DNA from 3 places in the Cellulomonas palmilytica genome. Region 2 is predicted to be linked to each of the others. Evidence: riboswitches for the same ligand, from Rfam matches in the RefSeq annotation. Region 2 holds a riboswitch; each other region holds the start of a gene.
What was found. Region 2 has a riboswitch for S-adenosylmethionine ahead of F1D97_RS04285 (methylenetetrahydrofolate reductase). Riboswitches for the same ligand answer to the same signal wherever they lie in the genome.
Positions count from the first base shown of each region.

Region 1: linked by a shared signal. The riboswitch ahead of F1D97_RS00275 (NADPH-dependent FMN reductase) and the one ahead of F1D97_RS04285 (methylenetetrahydrofolate reductase) in region 2 are both predicted to bind S-adenosylmethionine.
Region 3: linked by a shared signal. The riboswitch ahead of F1D97_RS00445 (aminotransferase class V-fold PLP-dependent enzyme) and the one ahead of F1D97_RS04285 (methylenetetrahydrofolate reductase) in region 2 are both predicted to bind S-adenosylmethionine.

Region 1 is NZ_CP062221.1:40,766-44,027, forward strand. Features, by position in the region: gene F1D97_RS00265 (hypothetical protein) at 1-615, shown strand, start outside; gene F1D97_RS00270 (hypothetical protein) at 612-1,553, shown strand; SAM riboswitch class IV at 1,634-1,742, shown strand; gene F1D97_RS00275 (NADPH-dependent FMN reductase) at 1,760-2,353, shown strand; gene F1D97_RS00280 (flavin reductase family protein) at 2,350-2,922, shown strand; gene F1D97_RS00285 (GNAT family N-acetyltransferase) at 3,026-3,262, opposite strand, start outside.
Region 2 is NZ_CP062221.1:890,451-893,712, reverse strand. Features, by position in the region: gene F1D97_RS04295 (DNA-3-methyladenine glycosylase I) at 1-425, shown strand, start outside; gene F1D97_RS04290 (hypothetical protein) at 657-842, shown strand; SAM riboswitch class I at 1,087-1,183, shown strand; gene F1D97_RS04285 (methylenetetrahydrofolate reductase) at 1,223-2,194, shown strand; gene metE (5-methyltetrahydropteroyltriglutamate--homocysteine S-methyltransferase) at 2,255-3,262, shown strand, end outside.
Region 3 is NZ_CP062221.1:79,191-82,452, forward strand. Features, by position in the region: gene F1D97_RS00440 (DUF2867 domain-containing protein) at 1-63, shown strand, start outside; gene F1D97_RS00445 (aminotransferase class V-fold PLP-dependent enzyme) at 74-1,495, opposite strand; SAM riboswitch class IV at 1,535-1,648, opposite strand; SAM riboswitch class I at 1,768-1,866, shown strand; gene F1D97_RS00450 (rhodanese-like domain-containing protein) at 1,873-2,292, shown strand; gene F1D97_RS00455 (O-succinylhomoserine sulfhydrylase) at 2,289-3,262, shown strand, end outside.

The DNA.
Region 1 (3,262 bases), 850 kb from region 2:
CCTCCTGACCAGGTGGGACCGCAGGTCGGCACCGCGACGGCGTCCGCGTCGGGCACCTCCTCGACGGGCGGGACGACGGGCGGGACGACGACGACGCGCGGCGGCGAGCCGACGCAGGACCCGCCCGACGACGTCGTCGTGATCGTGACCGCGGCGCCGCTCGTCGGGCAGCTCGACTTCGACGGCGAGGCGTCCTGCGGGCTGCTCGTGTGGCAGGCGGAGCCGCTCGCCGAGGGCATGGAGTTCGTGGTGGATCTCACGTTCGACGCGACGTGGCGCGAGAGCGTCCGACCGTGCCCGGGGCTCGACGCGCCGCGGTGCTCGGCGGGTCCGCTCGCGGGTGGGTCGCCGAGCTGCCTCGTCGTGCTGGAGCCCGTCGACCCGGCGGCCGTGGACGTGACCGCGCACCTGTCGGCGTCCGGTGCGCTGCGCTGCACGCCCGCCGTCGGCGAGGAGGCGTGCCGCTCGGCCGCGGCGGCGATGGCCGAGGCGGCACCCGCGGGGCCCGTGCCGGTCGTCCCGGACGACGACCGCCCCGTCGAGACCCCGACCTCGTTCGCGGTCGACCCGCCGACCGGGCCGACACCCACCGTGGAGCCGGAGGCCGTGCCGTGACGTCGCCGGCGTCCTCAGCGTCGTCCGACACCCCGCCGCGCCGGGGGCTCCCGCCGTGGGCCACGCTCGTCACGCAGCTCGTCGCGCCCGTGACGCTCGTGTCCGGCTTCCTCTTCTACTACGGCTACGTGTTCACGCGCTCCGAGCTCTGGTACTTCGGGCTCGACGTGGACACCGTGGGGCTCTCGCCGCGCGAGATCGTCATGCGCTCGCCGCGCTCGCTCGCGGTGCCGCTCGTGGTGCTGACCACCGCGTTCGTCGGCGTCGCGTCGCTGAACGCGCGCGTGGACGCGCGAGCGCGGGCGCTGCGGGCGACGACCGCCGGGGCCGAGCGCGTGGCGCGGGGTGCGCGGCTCGCGGTCGGCGCGGGGGCCGCGGTGCTCACGGGCGGTGTGGTGCTGCTGCTCGCGTACGCGTGGTTGCAGGACTGGGTGTGGCTGCAGGTGATCGCGGCGTCGGTGATCGCAGTGGGAGCCGCGCTGACGGCCGGTGCGCTGCGGCACGTGCCGTCGCGCCCGGTGGGCGTCGCTGCGGGGCTGTGGGCGCTCGTCGTCGCGGCCGTGCTGTGGGTCGTGTCGGTGACGGCCGGGTGGGCGGGCATCGGGTTCGCGCAGCGGACCGCGCGGGACCTCGACGAGCTGCCGCTGGTCGTGCTGGACACCACGACGCCGCTGCGCCTGACGAACCCGGCGGTCGGGGTGGAGGACCTGTGCGCCCGCGACGACCCCGGTGCGGGCCCGGTCGTCGACGAGGAGTGCGCCGGCTCGGGTGCCCCGCGGTGGCGGCACCGCGGGCTGCGGCTGCTGGTGCAGGGACCCGACGCGATGTTCCTGGTGCCGTCGACGTGGGACGCGGGCGCGACGACCGTGATGGTCCCGCGCGACCGGCCCGCGCAGTGGCAGTTCCAGTTCGTCAACCTGCCGCCCGGGCCGGCCTGACGGCCTGTCCGGCGTCCATCTGACGAGATTTCCGACTGATCCAGTATCCATTTCTGCGAGCGCTGCTATACCCCTCCCCAGGTCACGAGAACCAGCGCCAAGCCCCGGCTCGCTGGTCGGCAACCCCGGTCACGCGCGGGGTGCTCCGGGGGACGACCTGGTCGGCCCACGGGCCGGCAAACGTGACGGAACGATTGCGAGGGACCATGAGCACCGACGCACCAGCATCCCGCCCCGAGCCCACCGTCGTGGTGGTCGCGGGCAACCCGCGCGAGGGATCGCGCACCCTGCAGGCCGCCCGGACCGCGGCCCAGGCCGTCGCCGCCCACGTCGGCGGGACGGTCACCACCACGGTCGACCTGGCCGCCGTCGCCGGCGAGCTGTTCGCCGGGCAGCGACCCCGGGTCGACGCCGCGCTCGGCGCGCTGGCGGACTCCGACGTCGCGGTGATCGCGACGCCGGTCTACAAGGCCTCCTACACGGGCCTCCTGAAGTCCTTCCTCGACCTGTACGGGCCCGACGGGCTCGCGGGCGTCGTCGTCGTGCCGCTCGTCGTGTCCGGCAACCCGGCGCACGCGCTCGTCGGCGAGGTGCACCTGCGGCCGGTACTCGTCGAGCTCGGCGCGGTCGTCCCGACCCGCGCCCTCACGGTCACCGAGGCCGACCTGGCCGACCCGGCCGGCCTCGACCGCGCCGTGGACGCGTGGCTCGCGCGCGGCGGTGACGCGCTGCGCCGCGCGGTCGGGCAGCCGGTCGGGCAGTCGGCCGCGGACCTCGACCTCGCGGAGGCAGCCCGATGACTGCCGAGCCCATCGCCCGCCCCCGCACCGGGGCCGCGCCGGAGACGCGCCTGTCGCCCGACGAGTACAAGGCCGTGTTCCGCGGGCACCCCGCGGGCGTCGTCGTCGTGACGCTGCGCGACCCCGACGGCCGACCTGTCGGGTTCACCGCGACGTCCGTGATCTCGGTGTCCGCCGAGCCGCCGCTGCTCGCGTTCTCGCTCGCGTCGTCGTCGTCCTCGTGGCCCGCGGTCTCGCGCGCGACCACGCTCGCGCTCAGCTTCCTCGCCGACCACCAGGACGACGTGTCCGCCCGGTTCGCGACGAGCGGCATCGACCGGTTCGCGGCCGGCGGCTGGACCGCGCTCGAGACGGGTGAGCCCGTGATCGACGGCGCGCTGTCCTGGGTGCGCGGGCGCGTCGTGCAGCGCACGCCGGTCGGGTCGAGCTACCTCGTCTCGGTCGAGGCGATCTCGTCGTCCGCGCGGGTCGAGCCCGAGACGGCGCACCGCACCGGGCTCGAGGCCTCGTCGCCGCTCGTCTACCACGACCGGACCTACCACCGGATCGGCGAGCACTCCGCGATCTGACGTCGGCCACCCACCTGGCCACACGCACGGGGACCCCCGGCCCGCACCGGTCCGGGGGTCCACGCGTGCGTCAGGGCAGGCCGGGTCTGCTGCGAGAGGGCCGTCACGCGAGGCCGAGGGAGGCCTTCGCGTCCGGGACGAGCAGGTACATCCGCGTGGACCCGACGATGGACGAGAAGCCGTACCTTGCGTAGAAGTTCGCCGCGCGGTCGTCGACCGGATCGACCACGACGATACGGCCACCCACGAGGTCGGATGCCTCGCAGATGTGCTCGAGCGCGTCGACCAGGAGGTCCCGGCCGAGGCCACGGCCCTGGACCTCGGCCGAGATCGCCAGCTT
Region 2 (3,262 bases):
TCGCGTGGATCACGGTGCTGCGCAAGCGCGAGTCGTTCCGGGCGGCGTTCGCGGGGTTCGACCCGCAGGTCGTCGCGGGGTACGACGAGCACGACGTGGAGCGGCTGCTCGCGGACGCGGGGATCGTGCGCAACCGGCAGAAGATCGAGGCGACGATCGCCAACGCGCGCGCCCTGCTCGCGCTGCACGAGTCGGGCCGCACGCTCGACGCGCTGCTCTGGTCGTTCGCGCCGGACCGCACGCAGCACGTGCGCCCCGCGTCCTGGGCGGACGTCCCCGCCGTGACCCCGGAGTCGCGCGCGCTGGCGCGCGAGCTGAAGTCGCTGGGGTTCCGGTTCGTCGGGCCGACCACCGCGTACGCGGCGATGCAGGCGTGCGGGCTCGTCGACGACCACCTGGCGACCTGCCCGTCCGCCCGCGGGTGAAGTGTCCGAACGGCGGCGCTGACGCGGGTGGGCCGCGTGTGGCGTTCGGGTGACGGTCCGGGCGGACGGAGTCGCAGGTCAGCGCGTGCTCGTCGGCCGGTGTCACGCGATTGCCCGCGGCGTCCGTCCGTCGAGGTGCCGCCCGCACGGATGACCCCCGTGCGTGCTCCCCTCGGGTGATCCGCCCGTCGGGGCTTCGCCTGATCGTGCGCGGCGATTACAGTTCCGCGCATGACCGAGATGCCCGACCCCGAAGGCGGCCTGGACGCCGTCCGCGGCGCGCGGGACGCCCTGGGCGGGTCGGTCCCGCCGGACGCGCAGGTCCTGCAGGCGGTCGAGGCCGGTCTGCTGTCGACGGTGACGGGGACCCCGCCGTGGGGCGAGATCCCGCACCAGCGGCCTCGCCCCCTCGCCTGACCTGCACTCCCCCGACCGCTCCGGCGAGCCGTGACCGGACTCCGGCCGGTGCCGTGGCGGCCCTGTCCCGGGACCCGCGGCGGCCGCACCGTCCCGCGCGAGTCCCGCGCCCGTCCCGCGGCCCTCCGCCGCCGCGACCCCGTCTGATCTGCGGCTCGTCGTCCGGCCGTCCGCTGGACGATCCGACCGTCTCGGTAAGTGAGAAGTCGTGGTCAGCATGTGGGCTCCCGGCCTACGATCACGCCAACCATCCAGAGCGGCCGAGAGACCTGGCTCGTCGACGCCGCAGCAACCCCCCTCCGCGACGAGGGTGTGGGTGCTTCCGCCAGGACCGATGGAGTCGACATGTCGCAGACCCTGTGTCTGAACGGACCGCTGGCGTGAGCGCGGCAACCGTGAACCCGCCCGCGGCGCACGTGGCGCCCGAGCCGCGCCCGCTGGGCACGCTCGACCGCCCGACGCTCTCGTTCGAGTTCTTCCCGCCCCGCAACCCGCAGGCCGCGCCCCGGCTGTGGGAGACGGTCCGTCAGCTGGAGTCGCTGCACCCGGACTTCGTCTCGGTGACGTACGGCGCGTCGGGCAAGACGCGCGAGACGTCGCGCGCGTTCGTGTCCCGCCTGCTGCGCGAGACGTCGCTGTCCCCCATCGCGCACCTCACGTGCGTGGGGACGAGCCGCGACGAGATCACGACGATCGTCGAGGAGTTCCTCGACGAGGGCGTGCGCTCGTTCCTCGCGCTGCGCGGCGACCCGCCCGCGGGGCAGACCGACTGGCAGGCGCACCCCGAGGGCCTGGAGACGGCGAGCGAGCTCGTCGGGCTCCTGCGGGACATCGAGTCGCGCCGCTGCGGCGCGAGCCCCGCGCAGGCCGTGCGCGCTCGCGTGCGTCCGCTGTCGGTCGCGGTCGCGGCGTTCCCGCGCGGCAACGCGGCCACCGGCGGCACGCGCGCGCAGGACGTCGCCTCCCTGCTGGCCAAGCAGCAGGCGGGCGCGGACTTCGCGATCACGCAGGTGTTCTACGACGCCGAGGCGTACCTGGGCCTGGTGGCCGAGGCACGTGACGCGGGCGTCGTGATCCCGATCATCCCCGGGATCATCCCGCTCACCGACCCGGCCCGGCTGCTGCGCACGCAGGAGCTCACGGGTGTCCCGGTGCCGCGGGACCTGCTGGACGCGCTGGGCGCGGCGGACGACCCGCTGGCGCGGCACCGCATCGGCACGCGCGCGGGCGTCGACCTCGTCAAGGGCATCCTCGACGGCGGCGCGCCCGGCGTGCACGTCTACACCTACAACAAGCACGAGGCCGCGCTCGACCTGCTCGAGGGCGCGCAGCTGGACGGCAAGGCCCGCTGAGGCCGCACCCCTCGTCGTCCCCCCGAACCCCGCACCACCACGAGACGAAGGCTGGACCCCATGAGCGAGACCCCGCAGTTCCCGACCGGCTCCGTGCTGGGCTACCCGCGCATCGGGCCGCGCCGCGAGCTCAAGAAGGCCATCGAGGCCTTCTGGGCCGGGAGGTCCACGGCCGACGAGGTCGAGGCGACCGCCGCGGCGCTGCGCAAGCGCACGCGTGACCGGCTCGTCGAGCTCGGCCTGCCGACGGACGTCCCGGCGATCCCGAGCGCGTTCTCGTTCTACGACCAGGTGCTCGACGCGACCGCGGTCGTCGGCGCGATCCCGGCCCGGTTCGCGGACCTCGTCGGCGAGGACGGCACGCTCGACCTCGCGGGCTACTCGACGGTCGCGCGCGGCCGCGGCGACGACCTGCCGCTCGAGATGACCAAGTGGTTCGACACGAACTACCACTACCTGGTCCCGGAGATCGGCCCCGAGACGACGTTCTCGTACGTGGGCACGCGCCCGGTCGCGGAGTTCGTCGAGGCGCTCGCCGACGGCGTGCTGACCCGCCCGGTCGTCGTCGGCCCCGTGACGTACCTGGCGCTCGCGAAGGCGACCGAGGGCTCGCCCGCGGACTTCTCCCCGATCGACCGCCTGCACGACCTGCTGCCGGTGTACGCGGACCTGCTGCGCGACCTCGCGGCCGCGGGCGCGACGTGGGTGCAGCTCGACGAGCCGGCGCTCGTCTCGGAGAGCATCGACGTGCCCGTCGAGCGGCTGCTCGCGGCGACCGCGGACGCCTACCGCGTGCTGTCGACCGAGCTCGCGCGCCCGCAGCGCCCCGCGCTGTTCGTCGCCGCCCCGTACGGGGACCTGGGCGCGGCGCTGCCGGTGCTCGCGGCGAGCGACGTCGAGGCGATCGGCCTGGACCTGGTCAAGGGCTCCGCGCCCACCGAGGCGGTCGCGGGCCTGGAGTCGAAGACGCTCGTCGCGGGCGTGATCGACGGCCACAACATCTGGCGCGCGGACCTGGACGCGAAGCTCCAGGTCCTCGAGCAGCTCGAGGTCATCGGCGCGGGCGCG
Region 3 (3,262 bases), 810 kb from region 2:
GCGCTGCACCCGCACGTCGTGCGCAGCATGCTCACGCGCGCCGCGCGCGTCCTGGCGCCCTGACCCCGGCTGCTCAGTCCAGCGCGGGGCCGCACGCGGCCGCGGCGGTCGCGGCCAGGTGGTCCAGGCCGTGCACCGCGAGCAGCGGACGCGTGTCGTCGACGACCGCCCAGCAGCCGTCCTCGATCGCGTACCGCGAGCGCGGCCCGTCCGTGACGTAGGCGTGCAGCGCGGCGACGAGCCGGTCGACCGCCTCGCTCGGCGTCCCGACACCCACCGACGCGCGGATCGCGCCGTTGCTCGCCCCCAGGCGCGTGAGCAGCGGGTGCGCGCAGAACCGACCGTCGCGCACACCGATGCCGTGCTCCGCGGCGAGGTACGCCGCGACGAGGCCTGGGTCGTGGCCCTCGACGGTGAACGTCACGACGCCCACCGGCTCGGCCGAGTCCGGCCAGATGCTCGCGACCCGCACGCCCGGCACCTGCTCGAGACCCGCGACGAGCCGCGAGCGCAGCGCCTGCTCGTGCGCGACGAGCGCGCCGTCGGGCAGCGCCGCGAGCGCGTCGCACGCCTGGGCGAGCGCGATCGCGCCGATGACGTTGGGCGACCCGGCCTCGTGGCGCGCCGGGGCCGGCTGCCACACCGTCCGATCGGTCCGCACGTCGCGCACCGCACCTCCCCCTGCGAGGTACGGCGTGCCCGTGTCGAGCCAGTCGCGGCGGCCGACGAGCGCGCCCGCGCCGAACGGCGCGTAGATCTTGTGGCCGGAGAACACGACGTAGTCGGCGCCCGAGCGCGCGAGCGAGAAGCCGCGGTGCGGGACCAGCTGGGCCCCGTCGACCGCGACGCGCGCCCCCGCGGCGTGCGCGATCTCGACGACCTGCTCGACGGGCAGCGCCTCGCCCGTGACGTTGGACGCCCCCGAGACCGTGACCAGCGCGTACGGCCGCGCGGCGAGCTCGGTGCGCAGCGACTCGAGCGTCGCCGCGACCGTCTCGGCGATCGGCAGGATCGTCGTGCGACGGCCCTGCGGGTCGGACGAGCGCAGCCACGGCAGCAGGTTCGCGTGGTGCTCGAGGTCGAGCACCAGGACGCGCTCGCCGGCGGGCACGACGCCCGCGAGCAGGTTGAGCGAGTCGGTGGTGTTGCGCGTGATGATCGCGACGTCGTCCTCGCGCGCGTCGACGAACCGCGCGATCGTCTGCCGCGCGGACTCGTACAGCGCGGTCGACACCTGCGAGAGGTACCCCGCGCCGCGGTGCACCGACGCGTACAGCGGCAGCACCTCCGCGACCCGGTCGGCCACGGCCTGCAGCGCCGGGGCGCTCGCCGCGTAGTCGAGGTTCGCGTAGACGCGCTGCGTGCCGTCGACGAGCGGCACCGTGGTGCTGGCGCCGACCACCGGCAGCAGGGGCTCCACGGCGCCCGCCGGGGTCGTCGTCGGGGTCGTCGCACCCGTCGTCGGACAGGACGTCGTCTCGGCCAGAGCGGTCACGGGGGTACCTCCGTGGGTCCGGGGACTCCGGGGTCGGGCGTCCCGCGCTTGCCGTCACCGGTCGGTGCACGGCCTGGTCGTCACCCGGGGCACCCCACCGCGGAGGAGGGTTGCCGGCCAGCGAGCCGGGGCTTCGCGCTGGCACTCATGACCTGACCGAAAGGGTGACGAGCCGGACGAGCGGCTGTCAACGCAGACGCGCGTCCGTCTCGTCACACGGGACGGTGTGTCCACGAGGTGGATACCTGCGGCGGACCGGCGTTAGTCTCCTCGCACCATCCAGAGCGGCCGAGAGATCTGGCTCGACGACGCCGCAGCAACCCGCAGGCCCCGCGCCTGGCCGAGGGTGCTACCGCCAGGACCGATGGAGGAGCGACATGGCCGAACCCTACGCAGGCGACCTCACCCCGCAGGAGGCCTGGGACCTCGTGACGTCCGACGAGCGCGCGCTGCTCGTCGACGTGCGCACCGAGGCCGAGTGGCAGCAGATCGGCGTCCCGGACGCCGCCGACGCCGACGACCGCGCCGCGTTCGTCCAGTGGCTGACCCCCGCCGGGCCCAACCCCACGTTCCTCGACGAGCTCGCGGCCACCGGGCTGCAGCCCGGCGACGGCCGGCCCGTGGTGTTCCTGTGCCGCTCGGGCGTCCGCTCCGTGGCCGCCGCACAGGCCGCGACCGCTGCCGGCTACGGCCCCGCCTACAACGTGCTGCGCGGGTTCGAGGGCGACGTCGGACCCGACGGGCAGCGCGGCCACTGGGGCTGGCGCGCCGAGGGTCTGCCCTGGCGGCAGGCGTGAGCGCGCACGTCCCGGGCCCCGGCGACTGGGACTCCCGGCGCGTCGAGCGCTCGACGCTGCGCCCCGACACGCTCGCGGTGCGCGGCGGTCAGGTCCGCTCGCAGTTCGGCGAGTTCGGCGAGGCCCTGTTCCTCACCCAGGGCTTCACGTACGACTCCGCGGGCCAGGCCGAGGCCGCGTTCGCGGGCGAGGTCGACCGGTTCCTGTACTCGCGCTACAACAACCCGACCGTCTCGACGTTCGAGGAGCGCCTGCGGCTGCTCGACGGGGCCGAGGCCTGCTACGCCACGGCCACCGGCATGAGCGCGGTGTTCACGGCGCTCGCCGCGCTCGTCGGGTCCGGGTCGCGCATCGTCGCGGCGCGCGCGCTGTTCGGGTCGAGCGTCGTGATCTTCGACGAGATCCTCGCCCGGTGGGGCGTGCGCACCGACTACGTCGACGGCCACGTGCTCTCCCAGTGGGAGGAGGCGCTCGCGACCCCGGCCGACGTCGTGTTCTTCGAGACGCCGTCCAACCCGATGCAGGACCTCGTCGACATCGAGGCCGTCTCGCGCCTCGCGCACGCCGCCGGCGCGGTCGTCGTCGTCGACAACGTATTCGCGACGCCCGTGTTCTCCCGACCGCTCGACCTGGGCGCGGACGTGGTCGTGTACTCCGCGACCAAGCACATCGACGGGCAGGGCCGTGTGCTCGGCGGCGCGATCCTCGGCTCGTCGGACTTCGTCAACGGACCCGTCCAGACGCTCGTCCGCAACACCGGGCCGTCGCTGTCGCCGTTCAACGCGTGGGTGCTGCTCAAGGGCCTCGAGACGCTGTCGATCCGCGTGCGGCACCAGGCCGCGTCCGCGCTCACGCTCGCGCGCTGGCTCGAGTCCCACCCGGCGGTCGAGTCCGTGCGCTACCCGTTCCTCGAGTCGCACCCGCAGCACGACCTCGCGCTGCGGCAGCAGACCGGCGGCGGGACGGTCGT